Rhodoligotrophos appendicifer: one gene and its partner. Each later gene encodes a partner of the first gene's protein in a complex. Links are inferred from orthologs where the notes say so. Each region holds a gene or a part of one and is shown on either strand. Other genes may lie near its edges.

Region 1 (14,361 bases):
CGAGACCCAAGAGAGCCGCCATGGCTCCGACGCCCACCGGAACGGCACGTTGCATGGCTTGCCCACGCAGGCGCAACAATCGGGCGGCATCGGCCAGGGTGAAGCTTCCCGCGGCCGTCAACGCGGAGTACTCTCCGAGGGAATGGCCCGCGACGAACGCAACCTCAGTGCCAATTTCGAAGCCCGCCTCGGTCTCCATCGCGCGAAGAGCTGCCATGGAGACCGCCATAAGTGCGGGTTGGGCATTCTCGGTCAATGTCAGCTGGTCCTCGGGACCTTCCCAAATGAGGGTCGAAAGCGGGGACCCCAACGCTTCGTCGATCTCTGCGAAGACAGCCCTGCTGGCGGGAAAGTTTTCGGCCAGGAGACGGCCCATGCCGACTTGCTGGCTGCCTTGACCTGGAAAGGTGAGCGCTATGGACATGATGATCCGCAATCGTGACGATTGGCGCGCCAGCAATCATGCGAAGCCAAGGCTGTCAAGAAGCGCCGTCTGGCCGGATCTCTCAATACCGTCCATGGTGCTTGCTTCATTCCGCTGTTTTCTCTATATGCGTGCCTCGTAGCAGCTCCGGTTGGAGGCTGAATGGAAGACCATGCTTCCTTGTGAAGAATGGGTGGATCTTACAGATCCATGCTTCCGGTGTCTCCGCTTCTTTGAGGATCCGTTTTTTGAGCCTTTCCTATTGGGCTCACTGGAGGCTCGGCGCCGGAGCTGAACCGCAACAGCGAACGAAGGAAAGGACCGACGCCCATGGCGTTGTATGAGCATATTTTCATGGTTCGTCAGGATGCCTCGAATGCACAGGTCGAGGCCCTGACTGAACAATTCAAAACCGTCCTGCAGGAGCATGGCGGCAGCGTCACTAAGTCGGAATATTGGGGCCTGCGGCCGCTGTCCTACCGGATCAGGAAGAACCGCAAGGCCCACTATTCCCTGGTGAACATCGATGCGCCCCACGCTGCTGTGACCGAGATGGAGCGGCAGATGAAGCTCAACGAAGACGTGGTTCGGTTCCTGACGCTGCGAGTCGACGAGCATGAAAGTGGGCCGTCCGTGATGATGCGCGCGCGGCCCGGCCGCGAAGATCGCGATGATCGGGGGCCCCGTGGGCCTCGCGGTCCCCGTGAAGGTGGCGGTTTCCGCGAAGGTGGCGGTTTTCGTGATGGTGGCGGCTTCCGTGGCGGCGACCGGGATGGAGGGTTCCGAGGGCGGGGCCCGCGCTCGGACGACGGTCCCATGGGCGGCGGCCGTGAGGAGACGATCTGATGTCTATGCCACAATCCCAAGCGCGCCGGCCTTTCTTCCGTCGCCGCAAGACCTGCCCGTTTTCCGGCACCAATGCACCGGTGATCGACTATAAGGACACGCGCCTCTTACAGCGCTTCGTGTCCGAGCGCGGCAAGATCGTGCCGAGCCGCATCACCGCCGTTTCCGCGAAGAAGCAGCGCGAGCTCTCGAAGGCGATCAAGCGATCACGCTTTCTCGGATTGCTCCCTTACGTCATCAAGTAACTCTTGCCGGTTCATGCCGGTCGGAGGGTTGGGGTGATCTCGGTCACCTCTAACCGCAGGAAGCGGGACAGCCACAATGCAACGCAGTCTCATTATTGGCGTCGGAGCCGGGCTTGCTGCCGCGGCTCTTTACTTCACCGTCATCAGCTACTCGCTGCTGGCGGTGATCCTCTTGTATATGGCGCCCCTGCCCCTGTTCATCGTGGGTTTCGGATGGGGCTCTGCTGCCGCCCTCGTGGGCGCCATCGCCGGAACTGCAGTCATATGGCTTACGACTGACTATCGTTCGGCCCTCCTCTTCGTCGTCACCGTGGCGTTGGCGCCGGCCATCCTGAGCTATCTCGCTCTTCTTTCACGAGATACGTCGGAGGCTTCCGATTCCGAGGGGGCGCCTCTTGTCGCCGGACGGCAATTCTATCCAGAGGGCCGCCTCGTCCTGTGGACCGCCGCTCTGGCAGGACTTATCGCCACCACGGCCGTCATCCTGCTCGGACCCGATGCAGAGAGCTTTAGAGCCGTCCTGCGCGAGGCCGTCACACGGATGTTCTCTACGCAACCCGGTCTGCAAGAACAGCTCAAGACTACCGGCGATCTGAACCTTGATGGGTTCATCGAAATGTTCGTCTGGATGCTGCCGGCTGTCTCAGCGCTGCTTTGGATGCTCTCATCCCTCATCAATCTGTTTCTCGCCGTGAGGATCGTCGCCTTGTCGGGACGTGCGCTACGGCCCTGGGCGCCGTTCAGCAGCTTGGCCTTCCCTCGGAGTATGGCCATCGCTCCCTTTGCAGCAATGGCGGCTTCCTTTGTCCCCGGGACAGTCGGCTTGCTTGGCAATATTTTCCTCGCAGTCTCGCTTGCGGCATTTGCTGTGCTGGGGCTCGCGGTGATCCATTCGAAAACCCTCGGCTTCACGAGCCGCCCCCTGTTGCTCGGCGCGCTTTACGCAGCCTTGCTGATCTTCAATTGGATTGTTTTGCTCGCGCTGTCCGGCGTCGGACTGGCCAATACGCTTGCCGGTCGTCCAGGCCCATCCAACGGTCCCATCATTCGTCGATAAACATCAAAGGAGTCCCCTCACATGCATGTCATTCTTCTAGAACGCGTCGAAAAGCTCGGTGCCATGGGCGATGTCGTCAGAGTCAAAGATGGTTATGCACGCAACTTCCTTCTTCCCAGCGGAAAAGCCCTGCGTGCCAGCGAGTCCAACAAGGTTCGGTTCGAAAGTCAGCGGGAAGCCCTTCTGAAGCGCAATGACGAGCGGAAAGCCAGTGCCGAGGCACAGGCTGAAAAGGTCAACGGCCAAAGCTTTGTGATTATCCGCCAGGCTGGTGAATCGGGCCAGCTCTATGGATCGGTCAGCACTCGTGACATTGCGCAGGTGGTGAGCGAAGAAACGGGTACCGAGGTCGTCCGCAACCAAGTTGTCCTTGAGCAGCCCATCAAAAGCATCGGCCTCACACAAGTTAGGATCGCGTTGCATCCTGAAGTTCCGGTCACGATCACGCTCAATATTGCCCGTTCGACAGATGAGGCGGAATCCCAAGCAAGGGGAGAAGATTTGTCTATTCCCATGGACGAGCGTGAGGCGGCTCTCGAGGCGGCGCAGTTCGACGGTGAGCTCGATGACGAGGTTCTGGAGATCCTCAACAGAGGTGACGTCGGAGAAGAATGAGGAGCGTTGCTCAAAGCACTTAACTGTTCCTCTTCCAGACCATTGCCACTGATCATTTGGGTAGTTAAATTCATGAAAGGGTGAGCACATAGCGGGTCCGACTTACTGATGATCTGAGATCATCAGTACTGTTGGAGAAGGAGCTTGAAGTGCTGTCGGTACTGAAGCGAATTTTTAGTCACATTGTCCGTCACGGGACACTGACTGTGATCGACGCCTCGGGGAACACGCATCGGTTCGGAGACGCAACAGGAGTTCCGATCGTCGCCCGGATTTCCGACCCCTCCGTATACCGGAAGCTCGCCTTCAATCCCGAACTCCATCTCGGCGAAGTGTACATGGATGGTTCCCTGAGCTTTGAACAGGGGACCATCTATGACTTTCTAGAAGTCTTGCTGTCCAACATGGAGCGCATGCCCTATCCAAGGTGGCTGAAGGTTTGGGGGAATCTTCGCTATCGATTGCGAAAGTGGCACCAACACAATCCCATTTGGCGTGCTCGGAAGAACATCGCTCACCATTACGACCTCGATGGTGCAATGTACGACCTGTTCCTCGATCGCGACCGCCAATACTCCTGTGCGTATTTTGAACACGCAGACAGCACATTAGAGGATGCTCAACTCGCCAAGAAAAGACATCTGGCCGCTAAGTTGGACCTCCAACCGGGGCAACGCGTGCTGGATATTGGCTCGGGTTGGGGTGGCCTCGGAATCTACCTGGCCGAAGTGGCCAATGTAAATGTGACAGGGGTCACGCTCTCCGAAGAACAGCACAAGATCTCAAATGAGCGAGCCGCGTGTCGCGGCTTGGGCGAACGTGTCCAGTTTCTGCTGCGAGACTACCGCACCCTCAATGGCAAGTTCGATCGAATCGTTTCGGTTGGAATGTTCGAGCATGTAGGCGCTGGCCATTACAGTGAATTTTTCACTACCGTGAGAAATCTCCTGACCGATGATGGTGTCGCCGTGCTTCATTCCATAAACAGGTCGGACGGGCCAGGCGCCACAAACCCTTGGATCGCCAAGCACATCTTTCCCGGAGGCGCGATCCCCGCCCTCTCGGAAGTCACTCCCGTAATTGAGAAGTCGCTCCTCTACATCACCGATATCGAGATCCTGAGGCTTCACTATGCCGATACGCTGCGGGAATGGCGGCATCGGTTCATTACGAACTGGGATCGGGCCAAAGCTATTTATGACGAGCGTTTTTGTAGAATGTGGGAGTTTTACCTTGCCGCATCCGAGACTGCCTTTCGCTTTCAGGGCATGAACAATTTCCAAATCCAGTTCACGAAAAGTCAGCACGCGCTGCCCATAACGCGGGACTATATCGTTCAGGAGGAAGACCGGCTCCGCCGGCTCGAAAGCCGTTCGCCGCAACTGGTTTCAGTGCCGGCAGAGTGATCACAGGCGTCCAGGGACGAATCAGCTGAGCAGTGATATCGTCACCGGATTCGGAGCGATTGCTCGCGTGAAATCATCTGTCGGGTGATTAAAAGAGGATTGTTGCGGTCCTGCCACCTGCTGCTGTGGATAGCGTGCATGGGAGGTCAGGCTTTAACGTTTGGTAGACAAAGCCCGACCGCGACAGGGTAACAACTGGCCATGGAGACAGCAGCAAACTTCGTGAAATTTGAGCATCAGGCCGTCAAGGCAACGCCTGATTATCGTTCAGTCCCTTTTAATCTGGAGGCGGAACAGGCTTTGCTGGGGGCAATCCTGGTCAACAACGAAGCCTGTGAACGGATTTCCGATTTTCTGAAGCCTGAGCATTTTTTCGAGCCGGTTCATGCGCGCATTTTCGAGGCTGCCTTTCGTCTGGTCCGTGCGGGTAAGCTCGCGTCCCCTGTCACTCTGAAGACGTTTTTCGACCGCGATCAGGCTCTTTCGGAAATTGGCGGCCCGGCCTATTTGGCCCGTCTTGCGGGATCAGCGACCACTGTCATCAATGCACAGGAATATGGGCGAACGATTTTCGATCTGGCCGTGCGTCGTCGGCTCATCGAGATCGGCACCGATATCGTAGGCAATGCCTATGACGCACCCGTCGATGTCGCCCCACGCACGCTTATCGAAGAGGCTGAGCAAGGCCTTTATGCCCTGGCGGAGACGGGACGCTATGGCAAGGGCTTCCGAGGCTTTAGCGAAGCGCTCACCCAAGCGATTGACATGGCTGCAGCCGCCTATGCTCGTGATGGCGGGCTTTCGGGAGTTTCCTGTGGGCTCACGGACATTGACGCCAAGATGGGTGGATTGCAGCGGTCCGACCTCATCATTCTGGCTGGGCGACCCGCTATGGGAAAGACTGCTCTAGCAACGAATATTGCTTATCACGTCGCGCGAAACTATCGCGCCGAGCAGAGCCCGGATGGATCCTTGAAGGTTCAGGATGGGGGACTGGTCGCGTTCTTCTCCCTGGAAATGTCGGCTGAACAGCTCGCAACTCGTATTCTCTCCGAGCAAGCCGGTATTTCGTCGGAGCGGATTAGACGGGGCAAGATTACCGAGGATGAATTCCGCCGCTTAAGTATCGTTAGCCAGGAGATGCAGTCGCTCCCGCTTTATATTGACGATACGGGTGGACTGACGATCGCGCAGCTCGCAGCCCGAGCAAGGCGACTGAAGCGACAGCGTGGGCTCGGGCTCATCGTCGTAGATTACCTGCAATTGCTGACTGGTTCGGCAAAGCGCTCCAGCGAGGGTCGCGTTCAGGAAGTCTCGGAGATAACGACAGGACTGAAGGCGCTCGCGAAGGAGCTGGACGTCCCCGTTATGGCGCTATCACAGCTCTCGAGACAGGTGGAGCAACGTGACGACAAGCGCCCACAGCTTGCAGATCTCCGCGAATCTGGGTCAATCGAGCAAGACGCCGACGTGGTCGCGTTCGTGTTCCGCGAGGAATATTATCTTCAGCGAAAGGAACCTAAGCCCAACACTCCCGAGCATTTTGAGTGGCAGGATGAGATGAACAGAATAACCGGCCGGGCGGAGGTCATTATTGGAAAACAACGTCACGGGCCTACTGGCACAATTCAGCTTCATTTCGACGCGAGCTTGACAAGATTTCAGAATTTGATCGCCGAAGACTATCTCCCTGAACGATTTGAGTGATTGATCGCGCATATGAGCGACATTGATACGATTTCCCAAGTGCCAAGCTGCGCCAGTGTTGACCTGACGCCGGAACTCGCCGGGGCAACCATGATGGTTGATCTCCGCGCCCTACAGTCCAACTACCGATATCTTGCAGCGCTGGCCAAACCTGTGGAATGCGCCGCCGCCGTCAAGGCAGAGGCCTATGGGATCGGGTTAGTCGAGGCCGGAACCGCCCTGTGGTCTGCAGGGTGCAAGACATTCTTCGTTGCCCTGCCAGTGGAGGGAGCGCGGCTGCGGCAGGTACTTCCGGACGCTACCATCTATGTACTCAATGGTCTGCTGCCTGGAACATCCAGCTTTTTGGCTGCCTATTCGTTGCGTCCCGTGCTTTCGTCGATCGACGAAATTTCGGAATGGGCCAAGTTTTGCCATTCGGAGGATCGCCGGCTTCCCGCGGGTATTCACGTGGACACCGGTATTAATCGACTGGGTCTCAATGAGAAGCAGGTTGAGTGCCTAGCCGCCAGCCGTAAGGAGCTTTGCGCGTTTCGCATCACGCTGATCATCAGCCATCTTGCCTGTGGCGACACGCCGAACGCCGCCATGAATCGGGCGCAAATCGAGACTTTTGATCGCCTTCGAGCCCTTTTGCCGCAAGCGCAGTGCAGCCTGGCAAACTCGGCCGGAACCTTGAATGTTTCAGATTTTCATTACGATCTGGTGAGACCCGGCATCGCCCTTTACGGGGGAAATCCGCTCGCTGAACGTGCAAACCCCATGAAGCCAGTCATCAGCCTCTATGGAACTATATTAGGCGTCCGCGAAGTGCCGGCGGGTGAGACAATCGGCTACAGCGCGACGTGGAAGGCGGAACGGAACTCAAACATCGCAGTTATCAGCGTCGGGTATGCTGATGGTTTTTTTCGTTCGCTCGGCGGAACGAGTCGTGCCGAGCGGGCACATGTGTTCGTCGGCGGTCAGTTCGCTCCTGTGATCGGCCGGATTTCCATGGACATGATCACCGTGGATGTCACAGATGTGCCGCCAGAATTTGCTCGTCGCGGGGGAAGGGCCGAACTGATAGGGTCCCACATAACGATTGATGATCTGGCTCGGTGGGCCGGAACTATTCCTTATGAGATTCTCACCGCTTTAGGTTCACGGTTTGCTCGCATATATTCACCGCACGATTCGAGCTAAGGGACCACGGCTGTTCCAAACTGCATTCGCAGGGTGACCATGCCGAGGGACTGCTGACGGAAAGGCCCGCCTTTGAACTTCCTCGCCAGTATCGGTCGGATTGCCCTACACTTCTGCGAGGAAGTGGGCCGTCTTTCAATCTTCCTGTGGAACTCGTTATTTCACGTTTTCACGCCGCCATACTTCCTTCGCCAGGATCTGGAGCAGATGCTCCGTATCGGCTACAATTCACTTTTCGTGGTCGGGCTCACGGCATTCTTCACCGGCGCCGCCCTTGCCCTGCAGATCTATGTCGGCGGCAGTCGCTTCAACGCTGAGAGCATTGTGGCCCAGATCGTGGCCCTGGGCATTGTTCGAGAGCTTGGACCCGTCCTGGCGGGACTCATTGTTGCGGGCCGCGTCAGCGCGGCCATCGCTGCCGAGCTCGGGACCATGCGCGTTACCGAGCAAATCGACGCCCTGACGACACTCTCTACCAATCCCTTCAAATACCTCGTGGCGCCACGGATCATTGCCGGCGTCATCACACTGCCGATCCTGGTGGCCATCGCGGACACGATAGGAATCCTAGGCGGCTACGTGGTGGGCACTCGCAGCCTTGGCTTCAATTCGGCGTCCTATGTGAAGAGCACGATCGACTTTCTCGAATTTGGCGACGTGGCATCCGGGCTCGCTAAAGCTGCAGTTTTTGGGTTCGTCATCGCACTCATGGGATGCTACCACGGTTACTACAGCAAAGGTGGTGCTCAGGGCGTGGGTCGGGCCACAACAAACGCCGTGGTGTCGGCCTCCATCCTTATCCTTGCGGTTAACTACATCATGACATCGCTGATCTTCTCGTGATTTTAAAGAACCCATGACCTCAATTCCTCACATCGCACTCTCGGGCGTGCGAAAGAGCTTCGGGCGGAAGACCGTGCTCGATGGCGTCGATCTGTCGGTTTACCGCGGTAAATCCCTCGTGGTTATCGGCGGATCCGGCAGCGGAAAATCCGTCACCCTGAAGTGCATTCTGGGGCTCATCCGGCCAGATGAGGGATCGATCCACGTCAACGGCAAAGAGATCATCGGGAACAGTGGAGCTGACCGAGAGGAGATGCTGCGAAAGTTCGGCATGCTGTTCCAAGGTGCGGCTCTTTTCGATAGTTTAACCGTCTGGGAGAACGTCGCTTTCGGTCTCATTCAAGGCAAACAGGTGCAGCGGGCGAAGGCACGAGAGATCGCGTTCGAAAAACTCGCGCAAGTCGGGCTCGGGGCTGAAGTCGGGGAATTGTCGCCCGCGGAACTTTCAGGAGGCATGCAGAAGCGCGTCGGGCTTGCCCGTGCCATTGCTGCCGATCCCGAGGTCATCTTCTTCGACGAGCCAACGACGGGGCTGGATCCCATCATGGCGGACGTCATCAACGATCTCATTCGAGACTGTGTCAAAAGATTAGGTGCCACGGCCATCTCTATTACGCATGACATGGCTTCAGCCCGCAAAATCGCAGACGATATTGCCATGATCTACAAAGGCCGGATCATCTGGCATGGGATCGCGGCTGATATCGACAGGAGCGGAAACCCATATGTGGAACAGTTTATCCACGGCCGTGCCGAGGGGCCAATCAAAATGGATGTTCTGAGACCATGAGAACGATGAAGGCTGTCGGCGTATTCCAATCTGCGCCGATCACAGATCTAAATTGTCTAGTCGATGTTGAACTTCCGATACCGGCGTTACGAGCTCGGGACCTGCTCGTCAGGGTGGAAGCCATTTCCGTCAATCCCGTCGATACGAAGGTCCGGCGTTTTCGAGTTCAAGAGCGCCTGGAGCAGCCTCGCATCCTGGGCTTCGACGGTGCGGGGACCGTAGAGCGAGTCGGAGCCGAGACCACTCTATTCAAGGTGGGAGACAGGGTCTTTTTTGCCGGTGACATAACACGAAACGGCAGTAACGCGCAGTATGTGCCCGTTGATGAGCGTATCGTTGGGCCGTGCCCGACCCGTCTCAGTTTCGCTGAGGCCGCAGCTTTGCCGCTGACCGCTCTGACGGCTGCAGAGGCGTTGCACGATCGCATGGGTCTTTCCCGGCAGCCCGAGGATAATTCGGGACGCAGCCTGCTCATCATTGGCGGCGCAGGTGGCGTCGGATCGATCGCCATACAACTTGCCAAGCAGGCGGGATTGACCGTCATCGCCACGGCATCCAGGCCTGAGACCCGCCAATGGTGCCAGGATCTCGGAGCCGATTTTATAGCAAATCACAAGGATCTTGCCGTCTCAGTCAGAGCCCTTGGCTTCGATTGTGTGGACAGCATTCTGTGTGCCTCATCGACGGATGATTATTTTCCGATCACCGCAGAGCTTGCGACACCTCAAGGCGTCGTTTGCTTCATTGTGGCGAACGAAAAACCTATCAATGCGGCGCTCTATCAATCCAAGAGCGTGACCCTCGCTTGGGAGTACATGTTCACTCGCGCGCAGTTCAGCACTCCCGACATCGCTGAGCAGAACCGCATTTTAACGGATCTGGCCAAAGCCATAGATCAAGGGGAGGTCAGGACCACCCTGACAACCACTCTCGGCCCGATCAACGCCGCCAATCTGCGGAAAGCTCATGAACTTGTCGAAGGTGGCCGCATGATCGGAAAGGTCGTCGTGGAAGGCTTTGAGGGTTGAACTCATTTTGCCACCGGAGTTCGCGCGTCCAGTGAGCGCGCTCATCCACCTGTCTGGATTTTTGCATTGGAGCAGCCGGTTTGGCCAAGCCAAGTTCCACATTCGTCTGTCAAGCCTGCGGAGCGGTCACGCCACGCTGGGTGGGGCGATGTGACAATTGTGGTGGCTGGAATACCATTGTTGAGGAGGGCACAGCAGCACCTCTCGGCAGCGGTGTCCGGCCGCGCGCCAGAGGGCGCAGCATCGAACTTGTCGGGCTGAAGGGCACCACCCCTACCCCACCCCGCCTCCTCTCCGGCATCGCTGAATTGGACAGAGTGACCGGAGGCGGGTTGGTCCCAGGTTCAGCGGTTTTGATCGGAGGCGATCCAGGCATCGGAAAATCCACCCTCATCTTGCAGGCGCTCGCGCGTCACGCATTGAAGGGTGAACGGGTTGTGTATGTCTCGGGAGAGGAGGCTGTGGCCCAGGTCCGGTTGCGAGCGGAGCGGCTTGGACTCAGTGATGCTCCCGTTCTCCTCGCGGCTGAAACCAACTTAAACGACATCCTTGCGACCCTGAGCGAGGGACCGCCGCCAGCAATCGTCGCCATTGATTCCGTCCAGACAATCTGGTCCCCGGAAATCGAGTCCGCCCCCGGCAGCGTGTCCCAGCTGCGCGCCGGAGCTGAAGCTTTAGTGCGTTTTGCCAAAACCAAAGGGACGACAATCCTGATGATCGGCCATGTAACAAAAGATGGCCAGATCGCCGGACCCAGGCTTATCGAGCACATGGTGGATGCGGTTCTGTATTTTGAGGGCGACAGAGGCCACCGATTTCGCATTCTGCGGGCCGTCAAAAATCGGTTCGGTCCCACGGACGAAATCGGTGTCTTCGAAATGGCCGATAGCGGTCTCGCGGAGGTCGAGAATCCCTCGGGGCTGTTCCTGGGCGATCGGGATACCGCCACACCGGGTGCCGCGGTTTTCGCCGGGATCGAGGGCACCAGGCCGCTTTTGGTCGAGGTTCAGACGCTGGTCTCTCCCTCGACGCTTGGGACGGCGCGCCGGGCCGTGGTCGGATGGGACGGCAGCAGGCTTGCCATGACCCTGGCCGTGCTGGATACACATTGCGGCGTCAGCTTGGGTGGGTACGATGTCTATCTCAATGTGGCAGGCGGCCTGCGTGTTCGTGAACCTGCCGCTGACATTGCAGTGGCCGCCGCATTGGTTTCATCGTTCACAGGCTGCCCTCTTCCACCCGAATGTGTTTTGTTTGGTGAGATTTCCCTCTCCGGATCGCTCCGCTCCGTGGCACAAGGAGAAGCGCGATTGAAGGAAGCAGCGAAACTCGGCTTTAAAACTGCCGTCGTTCCTCCTGGAGCCATCAGTGAGGTTAAGAAGAACAGTTCCATGTCGATCCATACTCCGAAGAGTCTCATCGAACTCGTCCGTTGGGTCCAGTCCTTCGAACGGAATAAACTGGTCAGAGCCACTGTGGCCGCGACCTCATGACGGATGGTGTCGGTGTCAATGATGTGACAGCACCGCAAAACCAATTTATAGTCCGCGCGCCTCGCGACAGTCTGCTGTGGAGCTCGATCTAAATGCCGTTCTCGATGTTGGACGTCATCCTGATAGGCATTATGCTCATCTCGGGACTGTTGGCGCTAATGCGCGGATTCACGCGCGAGGTCTTGTCGATCCTTTCATGGGCCGGCGCCGCACTCGCAGCCTTCCTGGCATATACCGGCTTTCGAGAAACCGCCCGGTCTTATATCCAACCTGACTACGTCGCCGACATCGCCCTGGTTGCGGGCACCTTCGTCATCGTGCTGATCATCATCTCGATCATCACCATCAAAATTTCAGACTGGATTCTTGATTCGGGTGTGGGGGCGCTCGATCGAACTCTTGGCTTCGTCTTCGGCATGGCACGAGGCTTGTTGCTCGTGGTGGTCGCCTATATCTTTTTCATCTGGCTCGTCCCCGTCGAGCGGCGACCTGATTGGGTCCGCAACGCGGCGACCCTCCCCGTCATCGAACAGACCAGCACCTTTGTTATTTCGTTTTTACCCCCCGACGTCGCTGAAACTCTGCTCGGGAAGACCTATATTAATGCAAAGCCCGGCGAGGCCCCAGGGGCTGGAACGACGGGAGAGGATGAGCCGACCACTCCGGGAGCGGATGGAGACGAAGAGGACGGCTACGAAAATCCAGAACGGCAGGGCATTGATCAGTTGCTAAATGACGGAAACTCTACAAGCAGCGGCAACAATTAGTCCTCAAGTCCAGTGCAGGAGATGGGTATGGTGGCGAATCACATGGGCGGCGAGGCCGGCGCGAACGCAACTGGCGTCCAGGACGACACCGATTTCGACGGTGATACCTTGAGGGAGGAGTGTGGGGTTTTCGGCATCCTCGGTCATCCAGATGCTGCAGCGCTCACGGCTCTCGGACTGCACGCGCTTCAACATCGTGGCCAAGAGGCTGCCGGGATCGTCTCCTTCGACGGCGTTCGCTTTCATTCCGAAAGGCGAATGGGACTGGTTGGAGACCATTTTTCGTCTCCCGCCATGATGCAGCGTCTCCAGGGAGATTCCGCCGTAGGGCATGTCCGCTATGCGACATTCGGGGACACCGTCCTCCGAAACGTACAGCCGCTCTTTGCCGATCTGGCAGCGGGCGGCTTTGCGGTCTGCCATAACGGCAATCTGACCAACGCCCTGACCTTGCGAGAGGAATTGATCCGAAACGGAGCCATTTGCCAATCGACATCTGATACCGAGGTCATTCTTCATCTGGTGGCGCAGTCGAGAAAGCCGAGATTCATTGAGCGCTTCATCGATTCGCTGCGGGCCATAGAGGGCGCTTACTCCCTTGTTGCGATGACCAATAAGAAGCTGATCGGCGCTCGCGACCCACTGGGCATTCGTCCTTTGGTCCTCGGCGAACTCAATGGCGCTCCTATTCTTGCTTCGGAAACGTGCGCTTTTGACATTATCGGCGCCCGCTTCATCCGGGAGATCGAGAACGGCGAGGTGGTCGTCATTACCAAAGACGGCATTGAAAGCCTGCGCCCCTTCCCTCGCATGCAGGCTCGGCCCTGCATCTTCGAGTATATTTATTTCTCAAGGCCGGACAGTGTCTTGGGAGGGCGTTCCGTCTACAAAGTCCGCAAATCTCTCGGCCATGAACTGGCCATCGAGTCGATGGTCGATGCTGATGTCGTTATTCCTGTTCCGGACTCGGGGGTTCCGGCCGCACTCGGTTTCTCCGAACAATCTGGCATACCCTTCGAACTTGGAATCATCCGAAATCATTATGTCGGACGCACCTTCATTGAGCCGACGCAACAAATCCGCTCTCTGGGTGTCAAGCTCAAGCACAATGCAAATCGGTCGGTGATCGAAGGAAAGCGCATTGTCCTGGTGGACGATTCGATCGTCAGAGGAACAACTTCGGTCAAAATCGTACAGATGATGTACGAGGCCGGAGCGCGGGAGGTTCACATGCGCGTGGCCAGTCCGCCGATCAAGTATCCAGACTTCTATGGCATCGATACACCAGAACAGGATGCTCTGCTGGCTGCCACTCATACGCTCGAGGAGATGCGGACCTTCATCGGCGTGGATAGCCTTGCGTTTCTCTCCGTTGACGGCATCTACCGGGCGCTCGGTGAAAAAGGGCGGGATAAGCATCGCCCGCAATTTACGGATCATTGCTTTACCGGCGACTATCCCACTCCCCTCACTGATCTCGGAATTGGCGGTGCCGCCCGTCAGCTGTCGCTTCTTGCCGAAGCCTCCTGACACTAACGACGCATTTTATGGGCCTTCCATACGAAAATCGCGTCGCGCTGGTGACAGGTGCCTCCCGCGGTATTGGCTATGCCATGGCAAAGGTCCTGGCGCGAGAGGGGGCGCATGTCATCGCACTGGCCCGCACCGTCGGTGGCCTGGAAGAACTCGACGACGAAATTCAGGCGATGGGCGGCCAAGCGACCTTAGTTCCAGTGAACATCACAGACTTCGACGCGCTGGATAGGCTCGGTGCATCCATATACGAGCGATGGGGAAAACTCGATATCCTGATCGGCAATGCGGGAGCACTCGGGCGGCTCACCCCACTGGGTCATTTGAAGCCCAAGGAATGGGACGACACCTTTGCTGTCAACGTGACGGCGAATTGGCGCCTCATTCGTTCGCTCGACGTCCTTTTGCGTCAGTCCGATGCG
Region 2 (14,378 bases), on another replicon or contig:
TCAGATCGGGCTGCACCGGCCTGCGCATACGTATGGCGATGTCGGCCTCGCGCATTCCGAGGTCGAGTTCCCGATCGTCGAGCATGAGTTCGACGCTGATCTCAGGATAGAGCTCCATGAACTCGCCGATCCGGGGCGTGAGCCAGACAGAACCCAAGCCGACGGTCGTGGTGAGGCGCAGATGACCCGAGGGCTTGTCCTTGGAGTCCATGAGCCGCGTCTGGGCGGCAGCAAGCTTGGTGAAGACCTCATGGGCGGTGCGGTACAGCAGCTCGCCCTGCTCGGTGAGGATCAGGCCCCGCGCATGGCGATGAAAGAGCGGCACCCGCAGATCGGCCTCAAGAGCGCTGATCTGCCGGCTGACTGCGGATTGGGACAGTCCCAGGTCGCGTCCCGCATGAGTGAAGCTACCGGCATCGGCTACGGCGTGGAAGATGCGGAGCTTGTCCCAGTCCATGGGACGGGCGGAGGCCGGGATATCGGTGGTGGCAGGCAGATCATGCAGTTTCATGCGCCCATCTTCTTGTTGTGCCGGCCTACTCCGCGGCGGCCTCGGCATATGGCTCGGCCTCGCCGACGGCGGCGAGGAAATGTTCGGCATCCAAGGCCGCCATGCACCCAAGGCCCGCCGCCGTCACGGCCTGGCGATAGGTCTCGTCGGTGACGTCGCCGGCAGCAAAAACGCCGGGGATGTTCGTCTTCGTGGTGCCGGGCCGCGTCTCGATATAGCCCGAGGGACGCAGCTGAACCTGGCCCCGGAAGAGCTCGGTCGCCGGTTGGTGGCCAATGGCGATGAACACGCCGTCGCAGGTCACGTCCTCGGTCTCACCCGTGTTCACATCGCGCAGGCGCACGCCGCTCACGCCGCGCGGGTTCTCGGTGCCCAGCACTTCCTCGAGCTCGGCGTTCCAGCGCAGGGTAATCTTCGCATTGTCGGCCAGCCGGTTCTGCAGGATGCGCTCGGCGCGCAAGCTGTCGCGGCGGTGGACGAGGATGACTTCGGAGGCGAAATTCGTGAGGAAGAGAGCCTCCTCTACGGCAGTATTGCCACCGCCAATAACGACCACCTTGCGGCCCCGGAAGAAGAAGCCGTCACAGGTCGCGCAGGCCGATACACCGAAGCCCTTGAACACCTCCTCGCTGGGAAGGCCGAGCCAGCGGGCCTGGGCGCCGGTGGCGATGATCAGGCTGTCGGCACGATAGAGGTGGCCGGAATCGCCCTCCAGCTCGAAGGGGCGCCGGGAGAGGTCGACGCGCATGATGTGGTCGGAGACGATGCGGGTGCCCACATGCTCCGCCTGACGCTGCATCTGCTCCATCAACCAAGGTCCCTGGATCACATCGGCGAAGCCCGGATAATTCTCGACATCGGTCGTTATGGTCAACTGACCCCCAGGCTGAATCCCCTGAATGAGAATTGGTTCCAGCATTGCGCGGGCAGCATAGATGGCAGCCGTGTACCCGGCCGGGCCCGAGCCCAGAATGACCAATTTAGCATGCGTCATAGTCATAGCAGCGTGCTCCCTAGGCTCCGAGATGTAAGCTGCGCCAGAGGTCCTGTCCAGGGACGATCACCGCCTAGGGTGAACGCCGTGCTCGGCCGCGCAGAGCTGCTTAGGGATAGCGCAGGGGCCCCAAGCTGCCTATAAAGCGGCCAATCGACAGCGGGGCGAATCGCCCGAGGGGTCACATGGGCCGGAAGGGCAAGCTCGACAAGGTCGATCTCCGCATTCTGCTAGAATTGCAGGATGACGGACGGATGACGAATATCGAGCTCGCAGGCCGGGTGGGCATTTCCGCTCCCCCCTGCCTGCGGCGGGTGCGGGCCCTGGAAGAGGCCGGCTACATCACCGGCTACCGCGCCATCCTCTCCGCCGAGGCGCTGGGCTTCGAAGTCACCATGTTCGCCATGGTCGGGCTGCACAGCCAAGCCGAAGCCGATCTGCAGGCCTTCGGCGATACCGTGGCGGCCTCAGAGATCGTGCGCGAGTCCTACATGGTCTCCGGGGAGAGCGACTTCCTCCTGAAATGCGTGGCCCCGCATGTGCAGGACATCCAAGCCTTTGTCGGGGACCTCACGGCTTTGCCGAATGTCGCCAGCGTCAAAACCCGGCTCGTGCTCGGGGTGACGAAATATGAGCCCGGGGTGCCGATCACAAAAGCCTGACCTCTGCACCCTGCATCTTTGAGCCCAGGTTCAGCCCGATTTAGGCCGCAAGGCGGTCAGAGGCTCCGCCAGCCGATCCAAGACTGGGGATTCGGTCCTGATCATAGAATCGTCAAGGAACGGCCATGGCAAAGCCAACGGATGCCCTCTTGCAGAACCTCAATCTCATCCAGACGCTGCAGAGGACCAATGCGGCAGCGGCGAAGTCAGCCCAAGGGCTGCGCTCGACGATTGCGGATTGCTTGAAAAAGATGGCGGCGGCGGCTGCATTCAAACGCGGCGACGAGCCGGCGGATCTGGCGCCGCCGCCCAAGCCAGAGCCGCTCGACTGCGATCTGGATGCCTGTACAGCAGCCGCCGAGCCGAAGCCGACGGTCGACCAGGCCGCGCTGCACGTATGGTAGAGGCCATCGCGGCAGCCTGATCGAGGAGACCGAGCAAGACGGCTCAGTTGCCGTTGTAGCTTACCTTGAGGATCTCATAGGACTTGCCGCCACCGGGAGTGTTCACCTCGACGGTGTCGCCGACGCCCTTGCCGATGAGCGCACGCGCAATCGGGGAGGTGATGGAGATGCGGCCCTGCTTCACGTCGGCCTCGAACTCGCCGACGATCTGGTAGGCAGCCTCCTCATCGGTGTCCTCGTCGACCACCGTGACGATGGCCCCGAACTTCACCGTGTCGCCGGAGAGCTTCGAGACGTCGATGATCTCAGCGCGCGAAAGCTTGTCCTCAAGCTCCGCGACACGCGCCTCCATATAGGCCTGCTGCTCCTTGGCGGCGTGATATTCGGCATTCTCCGAAAGGTCGCCGTGCGCACGCGCTTCCTGGATGGCCAGGATGATTCGCGGGCGCTCGACCGTTTTCAGATGCTTGACCTCATCAAGCAGCGCTGCGTGGCCATTCGCGGTCATCGGAACCTTGTCCATCATCATCGTCCGTCACTTCAAACCTGTTCGGTGCGACGCTGTCGCCACCTTGCTTCTCAATCGGTGATTTGAGGAAATGAGGAGCTTAAGCACCAACTATGCGCAAATTCGCAAGACGGTGCAACAAAGCTCTCCAGCCCACCTCAAGCGTCAGTGTGCTGCCTGCTCGCGGCAACATAATCTTGAAGCGGCCGCACTTCAAGCGTGCCCGCCTTATAAGCCGCAATCCCCTCGGTTGCAGCGATCGCGCCTGCAAGCGTCGTATAGTAAGGGATCTTGTGATAAAGGGCGGCCCCGCGGATCGAGCGCGAGTCGGATAGCGCCTTGGTGCCTTCGGTCGTGTTGAAGACAAGAGCCACGCGGCCGTTCTTCATGGCATCGACAATGTGAGGCCGGCCCTCGAGAACCTTGTTGATCTTTTCACAGTCGATGCTGTTTTCCATGAAGTAGCGTTGGGTTCCGCCTGTCGCGATGATCGAGAAGCCGAGATCGCGCAGCTTGCGAATGGCGGAGAGGATCCGAGGCTTGTCCTCGTCGCGGACCGACACGAATACCGTGCCCGAGGTCGGCACGGTCGTGCCCGAGCCGAGCTGGCTCTTGGCGAAGGCCGTGCCGTAATCGAAATCAAGGCCCATCACTTCACCGGTGGAGCGCATTTCCGGCCCGAGGACCGTGTCGACACCGGGGAAGCGCGCGAAGGGGAAGACGGCCTCCTTGATGGCCACATGATCATAGACCGGGGCCTTGAGGTAGAAATCCTTCAGCTTCGCCCCCGCCATCAGCTTCGCGGCGATCTTGGCAATGGGAATGCCGATCACCTTGGCCACGAAGGGGACGGTACGGCTCGCCCGGGGGTTGACCTCGAGCAGATAGATCTCACCATCCTTGATGGCGAACTGAATGTTCATCAGGCCCACGACATCAAGGGCTCTCGCAAGCGCCCGGGTCTGGACCTCGAGCTCGGCGATGGTGTCGGGGCCGATGGAATGGGGCGGCAAGGAGCATGCGGAGTCGCCGGAATGGATGCCCGCCTCCTCGATATGCTCCATGATCCCGCAGACGAAGACGTCGGTGCCGTCACACAGCGCGTCCACGTCGATCTCGATGGCGTCGCGGAGATAGCTGTCGATGAGAACGGGGCTGTCGCCGGAGACGACGACCGCCTCGGTCATGTAGCGTTCCAGCTGGGCCGGCTCATGGACGATCTCCATGGCCCTGCCGCCCAGCACGTAAGAGGGGCGAATGACCACGGGATAGCCGATCTCCTCGACGATGCGGCGGGCACCCTCGGCCGAGGAGGCGATGCCATTGCGCGGCTGGCGCAGGCCCAGCTTCTGGACCAGGGCGCTGAAGCGGTCGCGGTCCTCGGCGAGATCAATGGCATCCGGGGAGGTGCCGAGGATGGGCACATTGGCCTCCTCCAACGCGCTCGCCAGCTTCAGGGGCGTCTGGCCGCCAAACTGCACGATCACGCCCTTGACGCGGCCCGACTGATTTTCGACGCGGATGATCTCCAGCACGTCCTCGGCGGTCAGCGGTTCGAAATAGAGCCGGTCGGAGGTGTCGTAGTCGGTGGACACGGTTTCCGGGTTGCAGTTGATCATGATCGATTCGAGGCCGATCTCACCCAAGGCAAAGGCGGCGTGGCAGCAGCAATAATCGAATTCGATGCCCTGGCCGATGCGGTTGGGGCCGCCGCCGAGAATGATCACCTTCTCCCTCGAGGAGGGCGCGGCCTCGTCGCCATCATCGCCGGGAAGGCCGGTCTCGTAGGTGGAATACATGTAGGCGGTGGGCGATGCGAATTCGGCCGCACAGGTGTCGATGCGCTTGTAGACGGGATGGACCCCCAAGCCATGGCGGTGGGTGCGGATCTCGGCCTCGGTGGCGCCGACCAACTCGGCCAGACGCGTGTCGGAAAAGCCCATGGCCTTGATGCGGCGCAGATTGAAGGCGTCCTGCGGCAGGCCCTGGGACCGGATCTTCTCCTCCATCTGCACGATCTCGTGGATCTGGGCGATGAACCAGGGATCGATCGGATAGGAGGCGTGGATCTGTTCGTGCGGCACGCCGAGGCGCAGGGCCTGGGCGACCTTGATGAGCCGATCCGGGGTGGGGCGACCGAGGGCGGCGCGAATGGCGTTCTTGTCGTCGCCCTGGCCGATGCCTTCGATCTCGATCTCGTTCAAGCCGGAGAGGCCGGTCTCCATGGAGCGCAGGGCCTTCTGCAGAGACTCCTGGAAGGTGCGGCCGATGGCCATGGCCTCGCCGACGGATTTCATCGACGTGGTCAGCAGGGGCTCGGCGCCCGGAAACTTCTCGAAGGCGAAGCGGGGGATCTTGGTGACGACATAATCGATGGTGGGCTCGAAGGAGGCCGGCGTCGCACCGCCGGTGATGTCATTGTCGAGCTCGTCCAAAGTATAGCCCACGGCGAGCTTGGCAGCGATTTTGGCGATGGGGAAACCGGTTGCCTTCGAGGCGAGCGCCGAAGAGCGCGACACGCGCGGGTTCATCTCGATCACAATGAGGCGTCCATCGGCCGGGTTGACGGCGAACTGGACGTTCGATCCCCCGGTCTCGACCCCGATCTCACGCAGAACCGCGATCGAGGCGTTGCGCATGATCTGATATTCTTTGTCGGTGAGCGTGAGGGCGGGGGCGACCGTGATCGAATCGCCCGTGTGCACGCCCATGGGGTCGATATTCTCGATGGAGCAGATGATGATGCAATTGTCGTCGCGATCGCGGACGACCTCCATCTCATATTCCTTCCAGCCGAGAACCGATTCCTCGATCAGGATCTCATTGGTGGGGGAGGCGTCGATGCCGCGCTCGACGATGTCGAGATATTCCTCGCGATTATAGGCAATGCCCCCGCCGGTGCCGCCGAGCGTGAAGGAGGGGCGAATGATGGCCGGCAGACCGATGATCTCCAGGGCCTGCAGAGCCTCGGGCAGGGAGTGCGCGAGCTCAGAGCGCGGCGTCTCCAGCCCGATCCTGGTCATGGCTTCCCGGAAGAGCTCGCGATCCTCGGCCTTGTCGATGGCGTCGGCGGTCGCGCCGATCATCTCGACATTGTATTTCTTGAGCACGCCCATCTTGCGGAGAGACAGCGCCGTATTCAGCGCGGTCTGGCCGCCCATGGTGGGAAGGAGGGCGTCCGGCCGCTCCTTCTCGATGATCTTGGCGACAATCTCGGGGGTGATGGGCTCGATATAGGTGGCGTCCGCGAGGTCCGGATCAGTCATGATCGTGGCCGGATTCGAGTTCACCAGGATGATCCGGTAGCCCTCGTCCTTGAGAGCCTTGACGGCCTGGGTACCGGAATAATCGAACTCGCAGGCCTGGCCTATGATGATGGGGCCGGCACCGATGATGAGGATGCTTTTGATGTCTTGTCGTTTAGGCATGTCGGAGGGGGCGCCCTTTACCGGCGGCAATCGGGGGGCTTCCTACACCATCGATTGGAGCATGGCCAGTTTAGAATCGACGACATCCAAACGGCCCGGCTCGCCGTCTGCCCTCAGGTGGGAAGTCCGAGGATTGCTACTGCCGAAATGACGACGACGGCGACCGTCGCCCAGACCGCCAAAGACAAGATCATGTTCATGATGGCTACCCCGACACTTGTTCAGCGTGGCCAGCATCCATCATGATTCCAAAACCCGGCATGAACTCCCCGTTCATCCGGCAGTCATCGTGCAGAAACGAGAAAGCGCCCCGTCAGTGAAGACGGAGCGCTTTCTACGTGCGGTTCCTGGAAAGGGCCCTACCCGACGCAAGGGGGGATAGGGGGAGAGGCAGGTCGAGCCATTTCCAAACCGCTCGGTCTCAAACGTCGCGGCACTGAGCCACGCTGCAGGGCTCAACCGTGATGCGTCCCGCCGGGGGCCATGCCTGATTCTTGATTGCGATCACGCTGCGCACCGGCTGTGAAGCGGCTGCGGCCGGCTGGCTCTCGATGATCTGGGTCGCCGCAACGGTCGGCGCGGTCGCCTGGGTATCGGGGATCACCACCGCCGCGAAGCCCGAGATCATGCCCGTCGCCACCAGCATCGCCATAATAAACCGCTTGTTCATCTTATTCTCCCGCGCCCTTTTGGTCGCCCGGTCTTAAGTAATTGTTAACCAGACCTTGCCCTACTGGCTTGTAACCCAACCTGAATGACACGTTCATTTGTCATTCACTTTCCGTGCCAGGCCAGAGGCTGATCGTCCGTGCTGCCTTGGCGTATCGCCCTTCGTCCCTCAGCAGCGCTCATGCTAAGGAAACATTCACCATGGCCACAGGTTCCAAAAAATTTCTCACAGAGCCGTGATTCTTGTTGACTTAAAGTGCAGAAGCGCGGGTGGGCGGTTCGCGAAGTCGGTGCAAGTAAAACGAAAGAAGAGAAGCAAATGGAAGGGCTTAGCGTACGCGGCATCGAGCCGGGAGACCGGGCGCGTTGGGAGGAGCTGTATCTTGGATATGCTACTTTCTATCGAGTGCATCAGACACCGGAGATGCGTGCAACGGTCTGGTCCTGGCTCATGGAGTCGACCCATGAAATGGCAGGATTGCTCGCATTTTACGAAAATTCGCCGGCCATCGGCCTGGCTCATTTCAGGTCATTCGCCCGTCCGCTGACGGCAACGACCGGCCTGTTTCTGGACGACCTGTTCGTGGACCCGGATCATCGCGGCACAGGTGCTGCCGATCTTCTTATCCGTGCCATCGCTGAAAAAGGGCGCGATCGCGGCTGCTCGGTCGTGCGCTGGATCACGGCAGAGGACAATTACCGCGCCAGAGGGCTTTACGACCGGGTGGCAAGCCGGACCCCCTGGGTCACGTACGACATCAAGCTGTAGGGTGAGTGGGGATCAGGGGCCGGCGGACAGAAGCCATGCCCCCGAGACTCAGGTCTTCTCTGCCTCGATGTAGTCGACGAAGCGCTTGAAGAGGTAGTGGCTGTCCTGAGGGCCGGGAGAGGCCTCGGGATGATATTGCACGGAGAAGACCGGGCGGCCCTCCATGGCGATGCCGCAATTGGAGCCGTCGAAGAGGGAAACATGGGTCTCGACGATCCCCTCGGGCAGGCTGTCGCGGTCGACGCTAAAGCCGTGGTTCATGGAGGTGATCTCCACCTTGCCCGTGGTGTGGTCCTTCACCGGATGATTGGCCCCATGGTGGCCCTGATGCATCTTGCGGGTCTTGGCGCCGACGGCAAGGGCCAGCATCTGGTGGCCCAGGCAGATGCCGAAGACCGGCTTGCCGGAGTCGATCAGCTTCTTGATCTGAGGGACCGCATATTCACCGGTCGCCGCCGGATCCCCCGGACCGTTGGACAAGAAGACACCGTCGGGGGACAGCGCCAGTATATCGTCGGCCTCCGTAGTGGCGGGAACAACGGTCACCCGGCAGCCCTGACTGGTCAGACACCGCAGAATGTTGCGCTTCAAACCGTAGTCGATGGCGACCACATGATGCCGGGTCGGGCCATCGGCACCGAAGCCGTCGGGCCAGGTCCAAAGGCCTTCGTCCCAATCGTAACGCTGGGTCGAGGTCACGTCGGGGACGAGGTCCATGCCCTCGAGGCCCGGCCAGGCGGCAGCCTCGCGCTGCAAGGCCTCGATGTCAAACTCGCCGCGGGCGTTGTGGGCGATGACCGCGTTCGCCGCGCCACGCTCGCGGATGAGGGCCGTCAAGGCGCGCGTGTCGATGCCGCTGATGCCGATGATGCCCCGCGCCTTCAGCCACTGGTCGAGGTGGCGGCCGGAGCGATAGTTGGACGGCTCGGTGATGGCGGTGCGCATGATGCAGCCGCGGATGCCGGAGGAGGCGGCGAGATTGGACGTCTCGATATCCTCGTCATTGGTGCCCACATTGCCAATATGGGGAAAGGTGAAGGCAATGATCTGGCCGGCATAGGAGGGATCGGTGAGGATTTCCTGGTAGCCCGTGATGGCCGTATTGAAGCAGACCTCGCCGACGGCGGAGCCCTCCGCGCCCACGCCGAAGCCGCGGACCACCATGCCATCGGCGAAGACGAGCAGCGCGGTGGGGCGGGGAACCGCCCAGTCGCTGGTCTTGGGCGCAGATGTGGACGGGGCATCCGGCTGGGAAGCCGGGCCAGAGGACGGGCGCATCGACATGGTTGCGTCTCCTAGGAGGCCCGCATTCGGGGAGACATACGGGCGTTCGGATTTGGCGCGGCCGATCCGGCGCCGGCGCGTCGAGGGATTACCTATGGAACCCGGGCTGCGAGGTCAATAGGCGCGCGCTCGGCAAAATGTATGATGTCGCCGATTCGAGGCCGGCGGTGATCGGCGACGGTCACGGGAATAGACATAGAGGATGAGATCATGAGCGAAACGATCAAGGACCAGGTGAACGAGACGCTGAAGACCGCCATGAAGGCGCAGGACAAACTGCGCGTGTCGACGCTGCGGCTGATCAATGCGGCGGTCAAGGACCGCATGATCCAGAATCGCGGCGACGGCAAGGGCGAGGTCGATGATGCGCAGGTGCTGGAGATCCTGGCGCGGATGATCAAACAGCGCGAGGAGTCCGTGACGATGTACGAGCAAGCCGGCAGGGCGGAGCTGGCCGAGCAGGAGCGGGGCGAAATCGCGATCATTCGCGAATTCATGCCGAAGCCCCTGTCCGACGGCGAGGCGCGGGCGGCGGTCGAGGCTGCGATCGCAGAGCTCGGTGCGGCGGGTCTCAAGGATATGGGCCGGGTCATGGCCGTGCTGAAGGAACGCCATGCTGGGGCGCTGGACATGGGCAAAGCCGGCGCAATCGCGAAGGAACGTTTGAAGTAGAGGTCCAAAGAAAGGACATAATTCTCAGGATAATGCCCGACGAATTAGACGAAAGCAGTTATTGCTCTTTAAATTTTATTAATGAAACTCAAATTTAAGCTGTCGAGATTGCCATGCCTTCTATTCCAGTCGGTCACTTTGAACATACGAATTACAATGTCCCAGAGTTCATGGGTTATACCGGAAAATTTTATGGTCGAACCCAAGAATTAACTGCAAAATTAAATAATGACGGCGCAGGAGTTCTGACAAAGGTCGGAACCGGCGGCTTAACTCTTTCCGATGCCGAGTTATTTTTCAAGAGCGCTGTCGATCCCATCAAGAAGTCGTTTGTGCAGTGGAGGAACTCTTTCGTCAAAGTCAGCGATCTCCCTGCTAAGAATGCCGAAAACCACTTCGATCTGATGGTGCATCCGGTCGTCTCGGGGGCAGAAAAACTAAAGGCTCATCTGAAACTCACTGCAGGCTCTGACCCCAGCACCCAAGCCAGCCAATTGGCGGCACTGAAGGATGAACTCAGCAGCTTCAAGACGAATGCAGACAAACTGCTCAGCTCCATAAGCGCCAACGAATACGGATATGGCGTCAATGCCCAGATTGCACAGGCTAGAAATCTGGTCCGCCAAAGCGATGATGGCACAGGCGAGCCGAAGGCGCGATTGGTCCTGGACTGGCTGGCGCAGAGGCAGGGGATCGGCGGCGGCGTGCCACTGGCCGAGCACTTGCGTCGGCTCGGTCACGAGGAGGAGGCCAACTTGCTGGAAGCGGCACTGGCCAAAGGCGCAGGTTTTGCAGCGGGCCCTGCGGCGGCGGCCCATCCGGGTGCGGCCGGGGCGGTCGGTGCCGGCGAACTTCCCCCAGACCTCGTGACCGTTCAGCCCTTTCCGGCGACCGATGCCAACATGATCATGGGCTGAGCGGAAGGGCTTGCCCCAATTTTCCTGGGCGAGGAAGGTCTTCCCCTGGAAGCCTTCGACTGGCTTGCCTTTGCCTCCCCTGAAACGAATGGTTCCTATGAACTGATTCAACCAAAATGTATAGTAGGTGAAAAATGTTTACAAAAAGCAATGTTCAAAACACTAATTTCGGGAGTTATAATGCGGAACAGTTTGGAACATACTTAGACAAAGTTCGTAATTGGGCATCGAAAGTTCCGGATGCTCATTCTATGATCGACCTAAAATCGAACAGCTCCTGGGATTATTTGTCCGAGTCACTCGTCTCCTTGAGGTCTTCATTGGGTAATGGGCCCCGCTTGCTGGAAAAGGCAACTGGTTGGTCAGCGCCACAGGCACGGGAAATTTTCGGGAAATCCATGGGCCCCACCGATGTGCTGATTGCAGCGATTAACAGCGACATCAAGAGGGGGGTTAATGCGGATAATTTTGATAAGTTCGCTGGACAGATGGACAAACTGAAATCATCGCTGTTCCAGGGGGATGCCACTCTGAGGGACACGTTGGGGCTGCCCGCAAAGACCCATAAGGCTGAGTTCGCCACTCCTTCCCTCTTCGTCGGAGGGCAAAATCATGGACCATTGTCTCCCGACGACGAGAAGGCTATCGGGCGCATCGCGGCGTGGCTCAAGGAGGAGGATGCCTCCGGCGTCTTCGTGCCGTTCTCCGAGTATGAACGAAAGGTCGACAATCCCTGGATTGCCCAGGATGACGGGTGGCAGGCAGGGTCGTCTCAATCGGCTTCAGCCCTGGTTCCCAATGTCGGATCGCCCGGCTTCTTCGAGGGTCTCGAGCTCGGCATCGAGGACCGATCGATGCCGAGCCCTTTCTGGCCGGCAGGGAATTCTCAGGCTGGAGAGTTCGTTGGGTGAGAGGCATGGCGGCGGGCTCGTGGGCTCGTTCCCATTGCTCAAGCCGATCGTCTCGCGAAACCGTGGGCCGGCGTCATTGATCGCCGGCCAAAGGCTTTTCGATTCGCTTCGAGGGGTGATTCGGCGTTAAGCTCTTCGGCTTGGGTTCCAGGGTCGTTCATGCGGTTTTCTGACAGCTTTCTCGACGAGATCCGACAGCGCGTATCGATTTCCCAAGTGGTCGGCCGCAAGGTCGTCTGGGATCGGCGCAAGAGCATGCCGGCGCGCGGGGATTATTGGGCCTGCTGCCCCTTCCACCAGGAGAAGTCGCCGTCCTTCCATGCGGATGACCGCAAGGGCCGCTACCATTGTTTCGGCTGCAAAGCCTCGGGCGACATCTTCACGTTCATCGTCGAAAAAGAAGGCTTGAGCTTTCCCGAGGCCGTGGAGCGGCTGGCCGGGGAGGCGGGGCTGCCGATGCCGGAGCACTCGCCGGAGGAGCGGCGGCGGGAGGAAAAGCGCACCGGGCTCGTGGAGGTGATGGAGATCGCCGCGCAATTCTTCGAGGCGCAGCTCAAAGGCAATGGCGGCGCCGAGGCGCGGGACTATCTCGACCGGCGCGGCGTGGGGGCGCAGCAGCGAAGCCTGTTCCGGCTGGGATATGCCCCCGACGACCGGCAGGCACTTAGGAGCCATCTGGCAGAGAAGGGCGTCAGCCTGGAGCTGATGATGGCGGGGGGGCTGGTGATCGGCGGCGACGACATTCCGGTCGCCTATGACCGGTTCCGCCACCGGGTCATGTTCCCGATCAACGACGCCCGCGGCCGGGTCGTAGCCTTTGGCGGCCGGGCCCTGAGCGCGCAGGTCCAGGCAAAATACCTCAACTCGCCGGAGACCCCGCTCTTTCACAAGGGCGCCATGCTCTACAATCTCGACCGGGCGCGGGCGCCCGCCTATGAGAGCGGCACCCTCATGGCGGTCGAAGGCTATATGGACGTCATCGCGCTCAGCGGGGTGGGGATCACGCCGGTCGTCGCGCCGATGGGGACGGCGCTGACGGTGGAGCAACTGCGTCTCATGTGGAAGGCTGCCGCCGAGCCGACACTCTGCTTCGACGGCGACGAGGCCGGCATCAAGGCCGCCTATCGTGCCGTGGATACGGCGCTGCCCGAGCTGAAACCGGGATATTCCGTGAGCTTCGTGTTCCTGCCGGAAGGACAGGATCCGGACGATCTGGCGCGGTCGGGGGGGCGGAAAGCGGTGGAGGCCGCCATGGAGGCGCGGATCGGGCTTGCGGAGGTGCTGTGGCGGCGCGAGCGCGAAACCGCCGATCTCACCACACCGGAGCGGAAGGCCGATTTCGACGCGAGACTGGATGCCGCGGTGGCGCGAATCGAAGATGCCCGAGTGCAGGCCCATTACCGCAACCACTTCCGGGACAAGCAGCGGGAAGCGCGCTCAGGCTGGACAGCGCGGCCCACGGCGCGGTCGCCGCGGCGGTTTCCTCAGCCCGTTCCCGCACTGGCCCGCTATGCCGGCGGCACCGTGGAGCGCAGCGGGCGCGGATTTTCCGCGACGCCCCCCTGGCTCACGGAGGCGAGCGCCAGCCCCGCCCTCAAGGCCCTGGCCGGCGCCAAGAGCTTCGAACAAGGCACACCCGAGCGCCGGGAGCGGCTGATCGTCCTGACGCTGATCAATCATCCCTTCCTGCTGGAAGAGAATCCCGAGGCGATCGCCGAGATCGATTTGTCAAGTCCGGTTCTTGACAGGCTCCGCCGCGAAATCCTAGATATCGCCGCTCTCGAGGAGGGCCTTGACAGTGGGAAGCTGCGCGACCACCTCACGACGAGAGGTTACGCAGAAGACCTCGATCGACTTCAAGCGGGACTTACGCATCGCAGTGACTGGTTTGCGTTTCCAGATGCCGCGGCCGAGGATACATTGCTGGCGTGGCTCCATATGATCGCTTTGCATCGCAAATCGGGAAGTTTGCGGAAGGAACTCGATGCCGCCGAGCGCGCATTTGCGGAAGATCCGTCGGATTTGTCGCTGGCGCGGTTGAACGAAGCGAGCGAGCAATTGCGCTCGACCATCGGTGAGGAAGCCTCGATCGAAGGATATGGGGATGCCTCAGGCCGGGCTCGCGGGACGATTGGATGACCGGCGTAACCGGGGGGCGGGGCCGGCATGTTTAAGCCGCGGTTAACGCTCAAGGGGTAGCACACTCCTGAGCGTGGACGAATCGACGAATGCGGCTTCTGGCCGGTTCGAATGTGGAACATTTTATGCATCCGTCTTGCGGATGCAAAACAGGTCGGCGGAGACGCGCGGAATGAGCACCAACGCGGCAGAAGAAACGGAAGTCCAGGAAGCTGCTCCTGAGAACCAGGATGGTCCGCTGCTGGACATGTCGGATGCCGGCGTCAAGCGGATGATCAAGCTCGCGAAGCAGCGCGGCTACGTCACTTATGAAGAACTCAATGAAGTCCTCCCCTCCGAAGAGGTTTCGTCAGAGCAAATCGAAGACATCATGTCCATGCTCTCCGAGATGGGCATCAATGTCGTAGAGAGCGAAGAGGAAACGGAAGAGGGCGCAGAGGAAGTCGACCGGCCCGAGCAGCCCGCCTTGCCGGTGAAGCGTGAGCGCGCCGCCTCGGAGCCGATGGAGCG

Evidence for each region.
Region 2: the proteins of FKM97_RS11970 (region 1) and dnaG are in contact, whole or in part, in a crystal structure (PDB 2R6A), measured with the Geobacillus stearothermophilus proteins. The link is inferred for Rhodoligotrophos appendicifer from one-to-one orthologs. Residues at the interface, in WP_033016901.1 of Geobacillus stearothermophilus: Ser13, Glu15, Ala16, Gln18, Glu91, Leu92, Asp94, Ala95, Val96, Pro97, Thr98, Ala99, Ala100, Asn101, Tyr104, Tyr105, Ile108; in WP_049624496.1 of Geobacillus stearothermophilus: Lys456, Leu457, Leu458, Pro459, Ala460, Asn463, Ala464, Leu467, Leu535, Leu536, Ile537, Ala538, Gln544, Glu545, Asp548, Tyr549, His552.

What each region holds. Positions count from the first base shown.
Region 1 is NZ_VHKL01000005.1:27,258-41,618, reverse strand. Bases 4,078-7,047 are described here. They hold FKM97_RS11970 (replicative DNA helicase), read left to right. Parts: upstream 4,078-4,794; coding sequence 4,795-6,300; downstream 6,301-7,047. Other genes in these bases: alr (alanine racemase), read left to right, coding at 6,313-7,047; FKM97_RS11975 (cyclopropane fatty acid synthase), read left to right, coding at 4,078-4,593. In the rest of the region: fabD (ACP S-malonyltransferase), read right to left, coding at 1-424; rpsF (30S ribosomal protein S6), read left to right, coding at 755-1,270; rpsR (30S ribosomal protein S18), read left to right, coding at 1,276-1,515; FKM97_RS11985 (DUF2232 domain-containing protein), read left to right, coding at 1,592-2,572; rplI (50S ribosomal protein L9), read left to right, coding at 2,594-3,187; more of FKM97_RS11975, read left to right, coding at 3,337-4,077; more of alr, read left to right, coding at 7,048-7,485; FKM97_RS11960 (MlaE family ABC transporter permease), read left to right, coding at 7,609-8,328; FKM97_RS11955 (ABC transporter ATP-binding protein), read left to right, coding at 8,342-9,118; FKM97_RS11950 (zinc-binding alcohol dehydrogenase family protein), read left to right, coding at 9,124-10,146; DNA repair protein RadA, read left to right, coding at 10,227-11,639; FKM97_RS11940 (CvpA family protein), read left to right, coding at 11,732-12,406; purF (amidophosphoribosyltransferase), read left to right, coding at 12,449-13,936; FKM97_RS11930 (SDR family NAD(P)-dependent oxidoreductase), read left to right, coding at 13,954-14,361. UniProt on the Escherichia coli protein: The main replicative DNA helicase, it participates in initiation and elongation during chromosome replication. Travels ahead of the DNA replisome, separating dsDNA into templates for DNA synthesis.
Region 2 is NZ_VHKL01000004.1:467,517-481,894, reverse strand. Bases 11,392-14,378 are described here. They hold dnaG (DNA primase), read left to right. Parts: upstream 11,392-11,888; coding sequence 11,889-13,868; downstream 13,869-14,378. Other genes in these bases: rpoD (RNA polymerase sigma factor RpoD), read left to right, coding at 14,041-14,378; FKM97_RS11675 (hypothetical protein), read left to right, coding at 11,392-11,729. Also shown: FKM97_RS11730 (LysR family transcriptional regulator), read right to left, coding at 1-457; trxB (thioredoxin-disulfide reductase), read right to left, coding at 537-1,511; FKM97_RS11720 (Lrp/AsnC family transcriptional regulator), read left to right, coding at 1,691-2,167; FKM97_RS11715 (hypothetical protein), read left to right, coding at 2,293-2,571; transcription elongation factor GreA, read right to left, coding at 2,615-3,094; carB (carbamoyl-phosphate synthase large subunit), read right to left, coding at 3,238-6,507; FKM97_RS11700 (hypothetical protein), read right to left, coding at 6,929-7,177; FKM97_RS11695 (GNAT family N-acetyltransferase), read left to right, coding at 7,496-7,945; carA (glutamine-hydrolyzing carbamoyl-phosphate synthase small subunit), read right to left, coding at 7,994-9,229; FKM97_RS11685 (GatB/YqeY domain-containing protein), read left to right, coding at 9,440-9,901; FKM97_RS11680 (hypothetical protein), read left to right, coding at 10,072-10,818; more of FKM97_RS11675, read left to right, coding at 11,217-11,391. UniProt on the Escherichia coli protein: RNA polymerase that catalyzes the synthesis of short RNA molecules used as primers for DNA polymerase during DNA replication.